3 regions of the Streptomyces sp. LaBMicrA B280 genome follow, and region 1 is predicted to be linked to each of the others. Evidence: riboswitches for the same ligand, from Rfam matches in the RefSeq annotation. Region 1 holds a riboswitch; each other region holds the start of a gene.
The links. Region 1 has a riboswitch for cyclic di-AMP ahead of ACLF5H_RS17895 (M23 family metallopeptidase). Riboswitches for the same ligand answer to the same signal wherever they lie in the genome.
Positions count from the first base shown of each region.

Region 2: it holds a riboswitch for cyclic di-AMP, as region 1 does, so the genes downstream of both, ACLF5H_RS10590 (transglycosylase family protein) here and ACLF5H_RS17895 (M23 family metallopeptidase) in region 1, are expected to answer to the same signal.
Region 3: it holds a riboswitch for cyclic di-AMP, as region 1 does, so the genes downstream of both, ACLF5H_RS13605 (transglycosylase SLT domain-containing protein) here and ACLF5H_RS17895 (M23 family metallopeptidase) in region 1, are expected to answer to the same signal.

Region 1 covers NZ_JBMJCT010000018.1:89,387-95,122, reverse strand. Annotated here, with positions in the region: gene trmB (tRNA (guanosine(46)-N7)-methyltransferase TrmB) at 1-53, shown strand, start outside; partial or broken gene ACLF5H_RS17905 (PrsW family intramembrane metalloprotease) at 120-1,587, shown strand; gene ACLF5H_RS17900 (aldo/keto reductase) at 1,589-2,533, opposite strand; gene ACLF5H_RS17895 (M23 family metallopeptidase) at 2,613-3,674, opposite strand; cyclic di-AMP (ydaO/yuaA leader) riboswitch at 3,684-3,851, opposite strand; tRNA gene ACLF5H_RS17890 (tRNA-Met) at 4,152-4,225, opposite strand; gene ACLF5H_RS17885 (dihydrofolate reductase family protein) at 4,272-5,453, opposite strand; partial or broken gene ACLF5H_RS17880 (signal peptidase II) at 5,477-5,736, opposite strand, start outside.
Region 2 covers NZ_JBMJCT010000011.1:80,915-86,650, forward strand. Annotated here, with positions in the region: gene ACLF5H_RS10580 (FtsB family cell division protein) at 1-73, opposite strand, end outside; gene eno (phosphopyruvate hydratase) at 262-1,557, opposite strand; gene ACLF5H_RS10590 (transglycosylase family protein) at 2,004-2,729, opposite strand; cyclic di-AMP (ydaO/yuaA leader) riboswitch at 2,734-2,903, opposite strand; gene ACLF5H_RS10595 (transglycosylase family protein) at 3,081-4,184, opposite strand; gene ACLF5H_RS10600 (DUF899 family protein) at 4,457-5,140, shown strand; gene ACLF5H_RS10605 (cytochrome P450 family protein) at 5,134-5,736, opposite strand, start outside.
Region 3 covers NZ_JBMJCT010000012.1:159,843-165,578, reverse strand. Annotated here, with positions in the region: gene ACLF5H_RS13610 (polyprenyl synthetase family protein) at 262-1,272, opposite strand; cyclic di-AMP (ydaO/yuaA leader) riboswitch at 1,805-2,022, shown strand; gene ACLF5H_RS13605 (transglycosylase SLT domain-containing protein) at 2,026-2,511, shown strand; gene ACLF5H_RS13600 (HAD family hydrolase) at 2,557-3,369, opposite strand; gene ACLF5H_RS13595 (NAD(P)-binding domain-containing protein) at 3,527-4,738, opposite strand; gene ACLF5H_RS13590 (ATP-grasp domain-containing protein) at 4,772-5,736, opposite strand, start outside.

The DNA of each region.
Region 1 (5,736 bases):
AGGGACTGGACAAGGGCCATGTCGTGCACGACCTTCTCTTCCGCCGCCGGTAGACGCCGCGGTGAACGCCGCGGATAAACCGCTCAGCCCCTCGTCCCGCCACCGTTAGGGTCGATGCCGTGGCCACCAGTTCCGTGTACCCAACGTATCCCCCGCACCCCGGTGCCGAGGCGCTGCGCCACCCGCACTGGTGGCAGCTGCGCTGGGTGCGGTACGGCGCGCTGATCACGCTGCTGGCGATGTCCGCCCTCGTCATCCTGGCGCTGGTGCGCAAGGAGACCGGCACCGAGGGGTTCCTGGTGGGGCTCGGCCTCGCGGTGCTGCCGGTGCCCTGGCTGATCACCGCGTTCCGCTGGCTGGACCGGGTGGCGCCGTTCGCCTGGCGGAACCTGGTGTTCGCGTTCTGCTGGGGCGCGTTCGCGGCGGCGCTCATAGCCATCGTCGCCAACAGCTTCGCGACCAAGTGGATAGCCACCTCCACCGCGGACCCGGCGGGCGCCAACACCCTCGGCGCCACCGTGATAGCCCCGATCGTCGAGGAGTCCGCGAAGGCCGCGGCCGTCCTGCTCGTCTTCCTCTTCCGCAGACGCGAGTTCACCGGGGTCGTGGACGGGATGGTGATAGCCGGGATCACCGCCACCGGGTTCGCGTTCACCGAGAACATCCTCTATCTCGGCACGGCCTTCGGCACCGACCAGGTCACCGGCGGCCACGGCATCGTCTCCGTCACCGCCGCCACCTTCTTCGTGCGCATCGTGATGTCCCCGTTCGCGCACCCCCTGTTCACCACCTGCACCGGCATCGGCTTCGGCCTCGCCGCGGTGTACGGCTCCCGCGGGCGCGCCCGGCGGGTGCTGATCCCGCTCGGCGGACTGCTCCTCGCGATGTGCATGCACGCCCTGTGGAACGGCTCCGCCGGCTTCGGGCAGTACGGCTTCCTCGCGGTCTACGGCGCCTTCATGCTGCCTGTGTTCGGGCTGCTGACCTGGCTCGGGATCTGGACCCGGCAGCGGGAGCTGCGCACGGTGCGCGAGGAGCTGCCGACCTATGTGCTGGCCGGCTGGCTGGGCCCGGCCGAGCCCGGCGCGCTGGGCTCGATGCGGGCCCGCCGGATGGCCCGCGACTACGCCCGCCACCACGCCGGGCGCCCCACGGCGCGCACGACGCTCTTCCGATCTCTACGCCCGCCACCACGCCGGGCGCCCCACGGCGCGGGCGGTCGCGCAGTACGAGACGTACGCCACCGCCCTCGCGCTGCTGCGGGCGCGGGGCCGCCGGGGCCGGGCGGGCGCGGACTTCGCCGCCCGTGAGCGGGAGCTGCTCCAGGAGCTGTGGCAGCGCCGGGAGGCCGCCCGCCCCGCCCTGGAGTACGCGGCCCGCAGGGCGGCTCCCGCCCCCGTCCCGAGGGGCTGGGCACCGGCGCCGTACGGGCACGCGTATGTCCGGGGGCCGGGGCAGGGGCAGGGGTACGGCGGTCCCGGCTACGGGTATCCGCAGGGCCCCGGACACGGATACGCGCGGGGCCCGGGTCCCGGGTACGGCTACCCGGCGGCGCCGTACCCCTCGTACAACCCGTACCAGATGTGACCTACGCCGAGGCGTCCGTCAGCTTCTTCAGTTCGTCGTCCGTCAGCTTCAGGTCGCCGACGACCAGCAGCGGCGGGAGCTGCTCCAGGGTGCGGGCCGAGGCGATGGGCGCGGTGACGGTCGGCTGGGCGGCCAGCCAGGCGAGGGCGACGGTGGCGTGCGGGGCGTCGTGCGCGGCGGCGATCTCGTCGAGGGCGGCGAGCACCTTCTGGCCGCGCTCGCTCTGCGCGTAGTCGGCGACCCGGCCGGCGCGGGCGCTGTCCACCTTCGCGCCGGGCCGGTACTTGCCGGTCAGGAAGCCCGAGGCGAGCGCGAAGTACGGCACCGTGGACAGGCCCTCACGGGCGACGAGGTCCTGGAGCGGGCCCTCGTAGGTGTCCCGGGAGACCAGGTTGTAGTGCGGCTGGAGCGCCACATAGCGGGCCAGGTTCTCGCGGGTGGAGAAGTCCAGGGACTCCTTCAGCCGCTCGGCGCTGATGTTGGACGCGCCGATCTGCCGGACCTTGCCCGCCTTCACCAGCTCGTCCAGCGCGCCGATGATCTCCTCGACCGGCACCTCGGGCTGGTCGAAGTGGGTGTAGTAGAGGTCGATGTGGTCGGTGCCCAGACGGGCCAGGGAGGCGTCGGCGGCGGCCCTGATGTTGGCCGCGGACAGACCCTTGTACTGCGGGTGCTGGCTGACCTTGGTGGCGATGACGACGTCGGAGCGGTTGCCGCGGGCCTTGACCCACTTGCCGATGACGGTCTCGGACTCGCCGCCCTGGTGGCCCTCGATCCAGGCGCTGTAGGAGTCGGCGGTGTCGATGAAGTTGCCGCCCGCGGCCGTGTACGCGTCCAGGACGGCGAAGGAGGTCTGCTCGTCGGCGGTCCAGCCGAAGACATTGCCGCCCAGGCAGAGCGGGAAGACCTCGAGGTCGGAAGAGCCCAGTGTGCGCAGAGAAGTCATGCTTCACATCAACACCGGCGGCGGATGATCGCATTCCGCCGCCGGTGGGGAGATCCGCGCGGGTTCCGCGCGGGTTCCGTCAGGGGTTGAGGCCCTTGTCGCGCAGCCAGGGCGCGGGGTCGACGGCGGTGGCCTGCCCGTTCGGGTGGACCTCCAGGTGCAGATGGGGACCGGTGACATTGCCGGTGGCGCCGACGCGGCCGATGACCTCGCCGGTGCTGACCTTCTGGCCGACCGAGACATTGATCGAGGACTGGTGGCAGAACCACAGCTCGGTGCCGTCGTCCAGGGTGAGGACGGTGCGGTAGCCGTAGGCGCCGGCCCAGCCCGCCTGGGTGACGGTGCCGCCGTGGACGGCCTTGATCAGGGTGCCGGTGGGGGCGGCGAAGTCGAGGCCGGTGTGGTACCCGGAGGACCACATGGCGCCGGGCTGCCCGAAGGTGCCGGTGATCGTGTACGAGACGACGGGCAGCGTGTACTGCTTGGCCAGCTCGGCCAGCCGCTTGGCCTCGGCCGCCTTCTTGGCGTCGGCCTCCGCCTTCTCCTTGGCGGCGGCGGCCTTGTCGGCGGCCTCCTTCTCCGCCTTGGCGGCCGCGGCGTCGCTCTGCCGCTGGGCGGCGGCGACCATCGCGGCGGTGGCCTTGCTGTCGGCCTGGCCCTGCTGCTGCTCGGCCTGGGCCATGATCCGGTTGCGCAGGGCCTCGCCGGCGCCGCTGTCCTTCGCGCCCTCGGTGGTCTGCCCGAGGCCGGTGAGCGCGGTATCCGTCTTCGCCTCGGGCGCGTCGGTGGAGTCGTCGCCGAAGAAGTGCTCGACGGTGGACAGATGCGGCACCGAGACGTTCGGCATGTCCGGCATCGAGATGGAGACCGGCGGCTTGCCGGTGTTGGCGCTGGCGATGCCGCCCGCGCCGACGGCGGCGATCACACCGACGCCGAGGACGGTGGAGCTGCGGGCGAAGCCGCCGCGCTGCTTGACGACGCGGTGCCGGCCGCGGACCGGGGTGACGGTCTCCTCGGTGGGGTTCCACTCCTCCCAGGGTCCGTCGTCGTCGAGGGCGGGGCCGGGGCCGGGGCCGAACGACTCGGGTTCACGCTGGGCGGGCACGAACGGGGCTTCTGGGGCAGGCCGGTTGGACGCCACGGGGGCGTGCTCCTTTCCTTCCTCCGCCTACCGGGTTAGCTGACGGGTTCGGAGCAGGAAGGTCTCCTACGCGCGTAAACCGCTCGTGGACTCGGCCGAGTCCGCGACGGTGTCCGCGTGATTCACCCCAAGGTGGTGGTTCCCCGGTTCCCTTGCGGGATTCGGCGCGTGCGCACGGAGCCGTCGCGGGTGACGGCTGGGACGACCGCGCTGCGTTATCGAACGTTAATAGACCCGGGGGGAACTTTCCAAGCCGTTCGGCTTGATCATTAACGCTTCGAGCCATGGACGTACCCCCCAGCAGGCCGCCAAACCGGGCGAGTTGACCGACGTTCAGGAGCCATCAGGTTTTTGATGGTGACTCAGACGTTATGCGCAGGGCGGTCGAACGGTCACTACGGGTAACCCCCGTATCCGGGGTCCGGAAAACACTCAGGGCCGGAATCCATCAACTGGATTCCGGCCCTGAGATATCAGTAGCGGGGACAGGATTTGAACCTGCGACCTCTGGGTTATGAGCCCAGCGAGCTACCGAGCTGCTCCACCCCGCGGCGATGTCTCTACTGTACGCCATCACCAGGGTGGAAAGCACATCGGTCAGGACGGGGCCCCGGAGCGGCCCGGCAGATGCCGGTTCGGGGCCTTGGCCAGGTCCTCGTACTCGGGCAGTACGAGGACCTCGGCACCCGCGCCGGTCAGCACCCCCGTGCCGTCGGCCGCCACCACGAACGTGTCCGGCTCGCGCCAGGCGGTCACCACCCGGCGCACCCCCGCCCGCAGGATCAGCTCGGCGCAGGGCGCGGGGCGGGAGGCGCGGCGGGCACAGGGCTCCAGGCTGCTGTAGACGGTGGCGCCGGGCAGCCGGGGGTCGGCGGGGTCGGTCTTGGCGAGCGCCGCCTCCTCCGCGTGCGCCACCGGGTCCGTGCCCTCCCGGGAGTGGCCGCGGGCCAGCTCGGTGCCGTCGGCGGCGACCACGACCGCGCCGACGCTGAAGGCCGTCTCCGAAGGCGGGCACAGCGCGGCCAGCTCGCAGGCGGTGCGCAGCCAGTGCCGGTCGGCCGCGGTGGGCAGCGGGCCGGTGCCGGGCGCGGTGGGCTCGTAGCGCGTCAGCACGACGTCCTCGATCCGGCGGGACTCGACGAGCCGCAGCCGGCCCTCCTGGTAGCGGCCGGGGCCGAACAGCCGCGTGGCGGCCGGATCGCCCACGATCAGCGGGGCGAGCGCCAGCTGCAGCTCGTCGGCGAGGCCCTGCTGGAGGAGCTGGGTGTGCACGGCCGCGCCGCCCTCCACCATCAGCCGGCCGACCCCCCGCTCGGTGCGCAGATGGCCGAGCAGCGCCCGCCAGTCCAGCTCCGGGCCGAGCGCGACGACCTCGGCGGCGCCGCCGAGCAGCCGGGCGGCCTGCGCCGCGCCCCGGTCGGTCGTGTAGACGAGCTTGTCACCGCCGGTGTGCCAGAAGCGGGCCCCGGGGTCGAGGTCGCCGCTGCCCGTGACGGTGACCTTCAGCGGGTACTCCGGCCTGCCCCGCGCGAGCCGCGCCGCGCGCCGCTCGGCGGAGTTGACCAGCAGGCGCGGGTTGTCGGCCCGCAGGGTGCCCGCGCCGATCAGCAGGGCGTCGGCCGAGGCCCGTACCGCGTCGACCCGGTCGAAGTCGGCCGGTCCGGACAGCAGCAGCCGCTCCGGACCGGTGTCGTCCAGGCAGCCGTCGAGGGAGACGGCGGCGGACAGCAGCACGTACGGGTACGGCGCGGACTCGGGGTGGGCTCGCTCGGTGCTCATCGGCTCCAGTGTGCGGCCCCGCGTCAGCCGGTCCGCTCCCGGGGACGGCGCGCGTCGCCCGGTTCGTGCCCGGCGCAGGACAGGGCGACGATCAGCACGCCGCCGCAGGTGATCGCCCAGTCGGCGAGGTTCATGACGCCGCCCAGCAGCAGGCCGAGGGCGATCGCCCAGGGGGTGCTGGTCAGCCGCCGCGACACCCGCACGATGACGGCGGCCACGGCGAGCGCGATCAGGGTGAACACGATGGTCGTGGCGCCGCCCATGCCGAAGGCCGCGCCGGGAT
Region 2 (5,736 bases), on a different contig from region 1:
GGGCCGCCGTCTGCTCGCCGAGCAGCCGCAGCCTGGTCGCGGTGGAGAAACGGTCCCGGTCCCTTGCGGCCATGTCGGCTCTCCGCCTCCCCTTTCACGCCCTCCTCGGGCGGTCGCACACGTGCGTACGTCCCCGGACACGGTACGGGACCGGGTACGGGGACGTACGTACGACTGGCCAAGAGGTGGCCCGGGCTGGGTCAGCCCTCGCTGTGTCCAGTTCGCGGAGCGCTGTGTCTACTGGTTCGCGGAGCGCTGTGTCTACTGGTTCGCAGAGCGAAACCGCGGGAAGGCGCTGCGACCCGCGTACACCGCGGCGTCGTCGAGGATCTCCTCGATGCGCAGCAGCTGGTTGTACTTGGCGACGCGCTCGGAGCGGGCCGGGGCGCCGGTCTTGATCTGGCCGCAGTTGGTGGCGACGGCCAGGTCGGCGATGGTGACGTCCTCGGTCTCACCGGAGCGGTGGGACATCATGCACTTGAAGCCGTTGCGCTGGGCCAGCTCGACGGCGTCCAGGGTCTCGGTCAGCGAGCCGATCTGGTTGACCTTGACCAGCAGGGCGTTGGCGGAGCCCTCCTCGATGCCGCGGGCCAGGCGCTCGGGGTTGGTCACGAACAGGTCGTCGCCGACGATCTGGACCTTGTCGCCGAGGCGGTCGGTGAGGACCTTCCAGCCGCTCCAGTCGTCCTCGAACAGCGGGTCCTCGAGGGAGACCAGCGGGTAGGCCGCCACCAGCTCCTCGTAGTACTCCGTCATCTCGGCGGCGGAGCGCTCCTTGCCCTCGAAGAGGTACTTGCCGTCCTTGTAGAACTCGGAGGCGGCGACGTCGAGGGCGAGGGCGATCTGCTCGCCGGGCGCGTAGCCGGCTTCCTTGATGGCCTCGAGGATCAGGTCCAGGGCCTCGCGGTTGGAGCCGAGGTTCGGGGCGAAGCCGCCCTCGTCGCCGAGACCGGTGGCCAGGCCCTTGCTCTTCAGGACCTTCTTGAGGGTGTGGTAGACCTCGGCACCCCAGCGCAGCGCCTCGGAGAAGGACTCCGCGCCGATCGGGGCGATCATGAACTCCTGGATGTCCACGTTAGAGTCGGCGTGCGAGCCGCCGTTCAGGATGTTCATCATCGGCACCGGCAGCAGGTGCGCGTTGGGGCCGCCCAGGTAGCGGAAGAGCGGCAGGTCGGACGCCTCGGAGGCGGCGTGCGCGACGGCCAGGGAGACGCCGAGGATGGCGTTGGCGCCCAGCGAGCCCTTGTTGTCGGTGGCGTCCAGGTCGAACATGGCCTGGTCGATCAGGCGCTGCTCGGTGGCGTCGTAGCCGACCAGCTCCGGGCCGATCTGCTCGATGACGGCGAGGACGGCCTTCTCGACACCCTTGCCCAGGTAGCGGTTGGGGTCACCGTCGCGCAGCTCGATGGCCTCGAAGGCGCCGGTGGAGGCGCCGGACGGGACGGCGGCACGACCGGTGCTGCCGTCGTCGAGGCCGACCTCGACCTCGACCGTGGGGTTGCCTCGGGAGTCCAGGATTTCCCGGGCTACGACGACGTCGATGGACGGCACGAGCATCTCCTTCTTGGATGTGACGCTGGAAGTGCGGGGCGGCGGCCGTACGGCTGCGCCTTGCGACTAGAGCCTAACCGTCCCGGGGTCGCCGACCACCGACCGACCGTCTGGTGGGCGACGGGGACATGCAGACGGTACCCATTGTTCACCACCGGAACAAAGGGGTTCGCGGATGAGAGCTGACTGAAGTCCGGGAAAACGCAAGACCCCGCCCCGGCGCGAACGGGGGAAACGCGCCGGGGCGGGGTGCTCGGGGGGGGCGGGTGCCCGGGAGAACCGTGGGGGGAGCGGGCCCCTGGGCCGTTGGGGGTCGGTCACCGGGGGCGGGTTCTCGGGGCTTGCCGCGGGCGGGTCGGCAGGCGCCTCGAAGGGAGGTGCCTGCTCCCGTGGGGACGGGGCGAGTCCTCGGGGGTACGGCGAGGAGGGGCGCCGTACCCCTTCGGGTCGGACTACTTGAGGTGGAGCTGCTGGCCCGGGTAGATCAGGTCGGCGTTGTCGACGATGTCCTTGTTCAGGTCGAACAGCTTCTTCCAGCCGCCGGCCACGTGGTGCGCGGCGGCGATGGAGCTGAGGGTGTCGCCCTTGACCACCTTGTACTCGCCGTCACCCTTCTTGACCTTCTTGCCGGTCGGGGTGGTGACGGTCTTGCTCTTGCTCGTGGACGAGCCGGTGGAGGTGCCCGTGGACTTGGTCGGCGCCGGGGTGGTGCGCTCGGTGGAGCGCGTGGCGGCCTGCTGGTCCGTGGAGCGGGTGGCGGTGCTGTCCGACGACGAGGGGGTCGTCGAGCCGGAGCCGCTGTACGGGGTGCTGCTCAGACCCGTACCGCAGACCGGCCAGGCACCCTTGCCCTGCGCGGCGAGGACCTTCTCGGCGACGGTGATCTGCTGGGACTTGCTGGCCTGGTCGGCGGTCGACGCGTAGGCGGTGCCGCCGTACGCGGCCCAGGTCGAGGCGGAGAACTGGAGGCCGCCGTAGTAACCGTTGCCGGTGTTGATGGACCAGTTGCCGCCGGACTCGCACTGGGCGACCGCGTCCCACTGGGAGGCGGTGGCGGCGGAGGCGGTGCCGGTGGCCATCAGCGGCGCGGCCACGGCGGCACCGGTGACACCGGCGAGCGTGACGACGCGGACGGCCTTGGACGGACGACGGTGCTTGCCCTTGCCGGAAAACAGCATGGAACGATCCCCTCACCGACGCCTGCGAGGTGAGCTGTCGGGTTCGGGCCGGTTGAGTTGCCCGGCCACCCCTCCTCGTGGAGGCGTGGCTTCACCCCAAGCCGGTCCGGCATCAACTGCCGGGCCCGGCACTTACCTTGGGTCCCCCGCTCCTGCCTGCGGCGCGTGACGCGACGACTGTTCCCGGGCAGCCGCTGGCAGGATTCGGCGTTGCGGCCGCCGGGGCTCGTGGTGACGAGCGGCCTTGACCGTAGCCACGTGATCGACGGAATTTCAAAGACGATCAGGGCTTCTGAGACTCATCCCACACTTTCGCCAAATCGGACATTTAGCGATCAAGTAGGGCGTCAACTAGCCCTGGTCCGCGTCCGTTTCGTCACTGACTTTCAGGGTCTGACCGGCGGTGATGTGGTTCGGGTCGGCGCCCACGACCTTCTTGTTCGCGACGTAGAGCGCGTGCCATCCGCCGTCGACGTCGAGCGAGTCGGCGATGGCGCTCAGCGAGTCGCCCGCGCGGACGGTGTAGCTGCCCGGCTCGCGGGTGGCGTGCCGACCGGAGTTCGAGTCGTTCTGCCCGTTTGCCGTGCTTTCGTCCGCGTTGCCGCCGCGGTGGCGGCCGCCGGTGAGGGCCCCGGTGTCGACCAGGTTCCAAGAGCCGACGGTCTGCTGGGGGTTGTCCGGGGTGCCGGTGGACGGCGCGGGGGTCGCGGAGCCGTCGGCGGGCGCGGACGGCGTGGCCGGGACGGAGGGGTCCGCGGAAGACGGGTCGGACGGGTCCGGGCTGGGGGTGCCGGTCCCGGGCTTGCCGGTGTGCTTGCCCGGGTTCGGGCTCGCGTGCTTGCCGGTCTGCTTGCCGGAGCCGTGGGTCGGCGAGGAGGAGGGGTCGGTGGATCCCTTCCCGGAGCCGGTACCGGTGTCCGAACCCTTGCCGGTGCCGGTGCCGGTGCCGGTGCCGTCCTGGTCGCCGCCCTGCGTGCCCGCCGGGGCGGAGGGGTCGGGCAGTCCGGACGGGTCGGTCGTGTCGCCGCCCTGGTCGCCGCCGCCGTCGCCGACGCCCGGATCGACGCTCACCGAACCGGAGTTCGAGGTCAGTCCGGACAGCAGGGCGCAGGTGGCCCAGGGCGAGGTGCCCTTGTCCTTGAGGATCTTCTCGGCCACGGCGATCTGCTGCGAGCGGCTGGCCTGGTCGGCGGAGGAGGCGTACCGCGTGCCGCCGTACGCGACCCAGTCGTCCTGGGATATCTGGAGGCCGCCGTAGTACCCGTTGCCGGGGTCGGCGCTCCAGGCGCCGCCGCTCTCGCAGTTGGCGACCTTGTCCCAGGTGGTGCCGTCGGCCGCGTGGGCGCTCGCGGCGCCGAGCAGCGGGATGGCGATGGCGGAGCCGGTCACACCGGCCGCGACGAGGAGGGCCGGAGCCTGACGGGGGCGGCGGTGACGACCGTTCCCGGAGATCATGCGGAAGCCTTTCGTACGACGGCGGGGGCCGGCGCGGCGGGTGGTGCCGGGTCGCCGCGCTGAGGGGTGAAGGTAGCGGCACACGATCACTTGTCACAAGTTCATGCCGCGCGGATAACGCGAAGATCACAGGATTGAACGTCCGTCCCTCCGCTCCGTCACGTCCCGTTTCACCCGTCGGGCACGGCGGCGCCTCATCCTCGGGGCGCGGGGCTCCCGGAACCATGGAACCGACCTGATTCCGGGGGGCTGTTCACCCAGGAGGACACAAGATGCGGCACACCCGGTTGCACGGTGAGTCCGCGGAGTACCTCGCCGCCCGCGAGGAGCTGCGCCGCGCCGAGATCGAGCTGATGCGCGAGCGCGAACGGGTCGCGGCCCTGCGCCGGTCGCTGCCGCCGGGGGCCGAGGTCGACGACTATGTCCTCCTGGAGGGCCCCGCCGACCTGGACGCGGGCGACGCGCCGGAGCGCGAGGTTCGCCTGAGCGAACTGTTCACCGGGGGCCCGGAGCGGCCCCTGCTCGTCTACCACTTCATGTACGGCAAGCGGCAGACCGACCCCTGCCCGATGTGCACCCTGTGGATCGACGGCTTCGACGGCGTCGCCCGCCATGTCGCGCGCAACGCCGACCTGGTGGTGGTGGCCGCCGCCGACCTGCCCACCCTGCGCCGGCACGCCCGCGCCCGCGGCTGGTCCCGGCTGCGGCTGCTCAGTGCCGGGGACAGCACCTTCAAGTACGACCTGGGCAGCGAGGACGAAGACGGCGTCCAGGACTCGACGGTCTCGGTCTTCACCCGGGACGCGGACGGCACGGTCCGGCACTTCTACTCCGCGCACCCCCGGATGGCCGAGGACATCGACCAGCGCGGCATCGATCTCCTCAGCCCCGTGTGGCATCTGCTCGATCTGACCCCGGGCGGCCGGGGCGACTGGTTCGCGGGCCTGGACTACTGAGCGGGCGGGGTGAACTCCACCGGCAGGGTGCGCAGGCCCCGCATGATGAGCCCGCCGCGCCAGCGCAGCTCGTCCGGGTCGGCGGCGAGCCGCAGATCGGGCAGCCGGGTCAGCAGGGTGGCCAGCGCGGTCTGTCCCTCCAGGCGGGCGAGCGGGGCCCCCAGGCAGTAGTGGATGCCGTGTCCGTACCCGAGGTGCTGGTTGTCCCGGCGGCCGAGGTCCAGTGTGTCCGGGTCCTCGAACCGCTCCGGGTCCCGGTCGGCGGCGGCCAGCACGACGAGCACCGGGTCGCCGGGCGCGATCTCCTGCCCGCCGATGGTGAGCGGCTCGGTGGCGAACCGCCAGGTGGCCAGCTCCACCGGGCCGTCGTAGCGCAGCAGCTCCTCCACCCCGGTCGCCAGCAGCTCCTCGTCGCCGCGGGCGAGGGCCGCTTGCAGGCGGTGGCGCTGCTCGGGGTGGGTGAGCAGGGCGTAGGTGCCGTTGCCGATCAGATTGACGGTGGTCTCGAAGCCGGCGAACAGCAGGATGAAGGCCATCGCCGCGGCCTCGTTCTCGGTGAGGTGCTCGCCGTGGTCGGACGCGCGGATGAGGCCGGA
Region 3 (5,736 bases), on a different contig from region 1:
CCCTCACGCTGGTCCACCCGAGCCGCCATTCTCACCCGAATCGGTGAGGAGTGGTGATGTCCGTGGTGTCCATACGACCAAATCCGCGGTGAGGAAGCGTCAGCCCTCGGAGCCAACTCGGCGTACGACTGCGGTATGACACGTAGGGCGCACCCCTAGGGGCTCGGACGCGTCCCTCAGGGCAGGATGCGACGAGAACCCGGGGTACGGCCACCTGGTGGACGCCGAACGGGTGGTTGTCCGGGGCACGGACACGGGCGGTCACCCGGCCCGGTGCACCACCGCGTCGCACAGCCCGGTCAGCGCCACCTTGGCATCGCACTCCCGCAGCGGGGCGAGCGCGGCGCGCGCCTCCTCCGCGTACCGCACGCTGTCCCGGCGGGCCTGCTCCAGGGCCGGGTGGGCGCGCAGCGCGGCCAGTGCCTCGGCGAGCCGGGCGTCGTCGCCGAGGTCGGAGTCCAGCAGCTCGCACAGGGCGAGGTCCTCGGGCAGACCGAGCCGGGCGGCCCGCTCGCGCAGCCGCAGCACGGGCAGGGTCGGGACGCCCTCGCGCAGATCGGTGCCGGGGGTCTTGCCGGACTCCTGGGAGTCGGAGGCGATGTCCAGGTAGTCGTCGGCGAGCTGGAAAGCCACGCCGAGCCGCTCGCCGTACTGGGTGAGCACGTCCACGACCGTCTCGTCGGCGCCGGACATCATCGCGCCGAACCGGCAGGACACCGCGACCAGCGAGCCGGTCTTGCCGCTGAGGACGTCGAGGTAGTGCTCGACCGGGTCGCGGCCGTCGGTGGGTCCCGCGGTCTCCAGGATCTGGCCGGTGACCAGGCGTTCGAACGCGAGGGCCTGGACCCGGACCGCCTCGGGGCCGAGATCGGCGAGGATCTGGGAGGCGCGGGCGAAGAGGAAGTCGCCGGTGAGGACCGCGACGGAGTTGCCCCAGCGGGTGTTGGCGCTGTCCACGCCCCGGCGTACGGCGGCCTCGTCCATGACGTCGTCGTGGTAGAGCGTGGCCAGATGGGTCAGCTCCACGACCACGGCGGACGGCACCACTCCGGGCGCGTAGGGGTCGCCGAACTGCGCCGCGAGCATCACGAGCAGCGGCCTGAAGCGCTTCCCGCCGGCCCGCAGGAGGTGCTGCGCGGCCCCCGTGATGAACGGGACCTCGCTCTTCGTGGCCTCTAGCAGGCCCTCCTCGACAGCCGCCAATCCGGCCTGGACATCGGCTTCGAGAGCCTGGTCCCGCACGCTCAGCTCGAACGGCCCGACGACGGTCACGAGGGGTCTCCTGTCTGCTGGTGTCTGCTGGCGATTACGCGGTTTGTCGATAGGTCGCTGCCCTCACTCAAGTCAGCGTATCCGGTCCGGTTTCGATCACCGATAGCGCCCACCCTGCGCCCACCCGTCCAGCTCGGGCGGTATCGGGTCATGAACGGCATACCCCTGCTCAGATGATGACAACGGACAATTATTGCCTTAACCGGTAATCGGGAACTTCGGCGCGACCCCGGGACGGGCGGAGTATCGACCCCGCCCCACCGAGGGACGAATCCCCCATGCCCGATTTTCCATAGTTTGCCATTTCGTGAATTGGGTCACCCGGCCGCCTTCCCGCCGGTGACCCGCCGACACCTCTTCCCGCCGCACCCCGTAAGCGAGTTGAGTGTTGGCATTCGCAAAGGATCAAGTACCCCATAGGCTGATGATCAAGGCCAAATGCCTCGATATAACAATTCAGCGCTTGTTCCCGGCATGTGCTCTCGCATACGTTCCCGAGCCATCGGGCGGACGCCTAATCCTGCCGCCGCCCGTACACCCATCGACGAACTCATTCGTACGGCAGGAGCGGGGGACCCAGGTAAGTCGCCGAACCGGACGACTCACATGGCGCAGCGCGTGACACAGCGCGCCGCACCGCGTGTTCGCACCGGACGGCTTGGGGTAAAGCCACGCCTCTCACGGGGCGCGACCGGGCACCTCCCCGCCCGAACCCGACAGCTCACCTCGCAGGCGTAGGAGAGGAACGTCCCCATGTCTGCTGCCGTTCAGCCGCGCCGCACCCGCGCCAACCGTCTCGTCCGCCTGATCGCCGTCGCCGGCACCGGCGCGGCCGTGCTCGCCATGCCGCTCGTGGGCGCGGCGACCGCGTCCGCCACCACCGGTACGACCTCGGCCGCCACCACGCCCGCCGGGTACCCGAACAACCTCGACGGCTGGATCCGCGAGTCCCTCGCGATCATGGCCCAGAAGAACATCCCGGGCTCCTACAACGGCATCCACCGCAACATCATCCGCGAGTCCTCGGGCAACCCGAACGCCATCAACCTGTGGGACTCCAACGCGGCCAAGGGCATACCGTCCAAGGGTCTGCTCCAGGTGATCGACCCGACCTTCAACGCGTACCACGTGGCCGGAACGTCGTTCAACATCTACGACCCGGTCGCGAACATCACCGCCGCCTGCAACTACGCGGCGGCGCGGTACGGCTCGATCGACAACGTCAACGGCGCCTACTGATCGACGCCGGGCCGTAGCGGCCCCCGGCACCACCGCTGTTCCCGGTCATCCGGCCGGGAACAGCCTTTCGAGGACGACGGCGATGCCGTCGTCCTCGTTCGACGTCGTGACCTCGTCGGCGACCGCCTTCAGCTCGGGGTGGGCGTTCGCCATCGCGACGCCGTGCGCCGCCCAGCGGAACATCGGGATGTCGTTGGGCATGTCGCCGAAGGCGAGGGCGTCCTTCGCGGGGACCCCGAGCCGTTCGGCGGCCAGCGCGAGCCCGGTCGCCTTGGTCACCCCGCACGGCTGGAGCTCCACGGTCCCGGGCCCCGACATGGTGACCGTGGCCAGCGAGCCCACCACCGAGCGGGCCACCGCCGCCAACTCGTCGTCGGACAGGGTGGCGTGGCGCAGCAGCACCTTGCTGATCGGCGCGCCCCACAGATCGTCGCGCCGGGCCACCTTGACCGCGGGCAGCGTCGGGTGGGGCATCCGGTATCCGGGTTCGATCAGGGTGAGCCCGTCCGTGCCGTCCTGGTCGACGGCCGCGAACACCGGGCCCACCTCGGCCTCGATCTTGCCGAGCGCGGTCTCGGCCAGCTCCCGGTCCAGCCGGACCGACCACAGCATGCGGCCGGACCCGGCGTCGTAGACCTGCGCCCCCTGCCCGCACACCGCGAGGCCCGTGCTGCCGAGGGCGGTCAGCAGGGGGCGGACTCTGGGGGCCGGGCGGCCGGTGACCACCAGATGCCGGGCCCCCGCCCGCCCCGCCCGCGCGAGCGCGGCCAGCGAGCGCTCGGAGACGGTGTCGTCGCCGCGCAGCAGCGTCCCGTCCAGGTCGGTGGCGATCAGTGCGTACGCGGGGGAGGCAACCATGATCCGAGAATACGGACCCGCCCCCTCCACCAGCCGCCGCGTGCCGCCCCGACTCCCGTGTCCTTCCTCGGACTTGTGCGGAACGTGCCGCCAAGTGGGCTTGGGGCAAGCGGTGATGGGGCGGCAAAGGCCGCTGCCGGACCCGCGGGCGCGGTGTTCAGCCGTGCGCCGCCGCCAGATGTCCCGCCAGTCTCGGGGAGGCGAATTCCGTGCCGCACACGAAGCGCATCACCGGGCCGTAGGAGGAGGCGGCCGGCAGGCCGGTGAAGTAGAGGCCGGGGACGGAGGAGACGTAGCCGGCGCCGAGGCGCGGGGTGCCGCGGCTGGTGGCGAGGTGGGTGCGCAGGGTGGGCCCGAGGAAGTCCATCGCGGCGATGTCCACGCGGTAGCCGGTCGCGGCGACGACATGGTCGGCGGTGAGCCGCTCGACGCGGCCGCCGTGCGTGCGCACGGTCAGCTCCGGGCCGCCGTCCGCCGCCGCCGCGCCCAGCACCCGCTCGACCTCCGTCACCTGTACGGCGCCCTCGAACCGCTCCCGCAGCCACCAGGCGCCGAGCGGGCCGAGCACCCGGCGCACCAGGAAGTGCCGGGCGGGCTCGGGCAGGAAGCGGTAGGGGTGCGGGCAGTAGCTGAACGCCCACAGCGACCAGGCCCGCCCGAACGGCGACTCGGGACGCAGCCTCGGCTGCTCCCAGGGCGGCGCCCCGAACGCGACCCGGCCGCGCCCCCGCGCCACCACCCGCACCCGGGCCCCCGCCTCCGCCGCGAGCACGGCCGTCTCCAGCGCGGACTGCCCGGCGCCGACCACGATCAGCTCCTTGCCGGCGAACCGCGCGAGGTCGTGGTGCTGGGAGCTGTGCGAGACGGGACCCCCGGGAGCGGGCTCGCCGCCCGCCGCCCGCCGCAGCTCGGCCGGGAGATGGGCGAGACCGGACAGCCCGGTGGCCACCACGACCGCCCGCGCGACGAACGACTCCCCCGAGTCCAGCTTGAGTTCGAAGCCCCGGCCCGCGTCCCGCCCGGCCGGCTCCACGGAGACCACCCGCACCCGCTCCAGCCCCGGCACGAGCCGCCGCTGGAACCACTCGCCGTACCCGATGAAGGTCTCCACCGGGATGACGTCCTCGTCGCGGGCCAGCCGCCGGATCCCGGCCGCGGCGCAGTAGTCGGCGAGGGTGTGGCCGGGCTGCGGGCAGTCGAGGCTGGAGGCGGCGGGGGTCGATTTCAGCAGCATGCCCTCGGGCATATGGGCATGCCAGCTGACCATGGGGTCGCCGAAGACCCGTACGGGCAGGCCGCGCGCCCGCAGATGGGCGGCGGTGGACAGGCCGAACGGCCCCGCCCCGATGACTGCAACCGGTCGGATCACGAAGTCCCTCCCCAGGACGCGTTTCCTCGTGGCCTACTTGGATGTGCCGCGGCGGCGGTCCCGCCACAGCCGGCGCAGATGCCGCGCGCCCGGCCGCGCGAAGCGGGCGAGCATGGTGAGGAACGGCAGCGGATCGTCCCCCGCGAACCAGGCCAGCTCCGTCCCGCTCGCCCGGCGCGGCGCGTGCGGGGTCGTATAGCCGCCGCGGCGGTAGGCGACCAGGGCCGGCAGGTCGATGTTCTCCACGACGTAGCGCCGCCCGGCCCGCTGCTCGGCCCGGGGCACGGGCCGCCCGGTCAGATCGAGGTGCAGCGCCCGTACGACGTCCACGCCCGCCGCGCTCTCGAACAGCCGGAACTGCGCGCCCATCCGGGGATTGAAGTCCAGCAGTTTGTACCGCCCGTCGCGCCGGTCGAAGCGCAGATCCAGGTCGGCCACCCCGCTGAACCCGATCCGCTTCACGAAGCGTGCCGCCAGGTCCGCGAGTTCGGGATTGTCGACGACGTACGCGTGCGCGGTCATGCCCGCGTGCGGCGGCCAGGACCGCACCTTCACCCCGGTGAACAGCGCGAGCGGGTTCGCGTCCCGGTCGAAGCAGGCGTGCACGATCCAGTCCTCGGCCTGCTCGCGCGGCAGGTACTCCTGGAGGATCACCCCGGGGTCCGGCCCCCACGCTCGGGCCAGGGCGAGCAGGCCCGAGCGGGTGGCGATCCGCGTGGTGCCGCCCACGGCGGGCCGGCTGCGGCGCAGGAACGCCTCCCGGTTCTTGGCCACCACCGGGAAGCTCGCGGTGTCGGCGAACGCCACGACCTCCTCGTACGACCGGGGGAAGGCCGCCGCCGGGCTCGCGAGGCCGTGCCCGTGTTCCTCGCACAGTTCGTGCAGTCCCTGCTTGCTGGCCACCCGGCGCGGCAGCCCGGGGTCCACGGGCGGGCAGAGAAAGGGTCCGGCCAGCTCCTCCCGGTGCTCGGCGATCAGCACCGCCGCCTCCTCGTCGG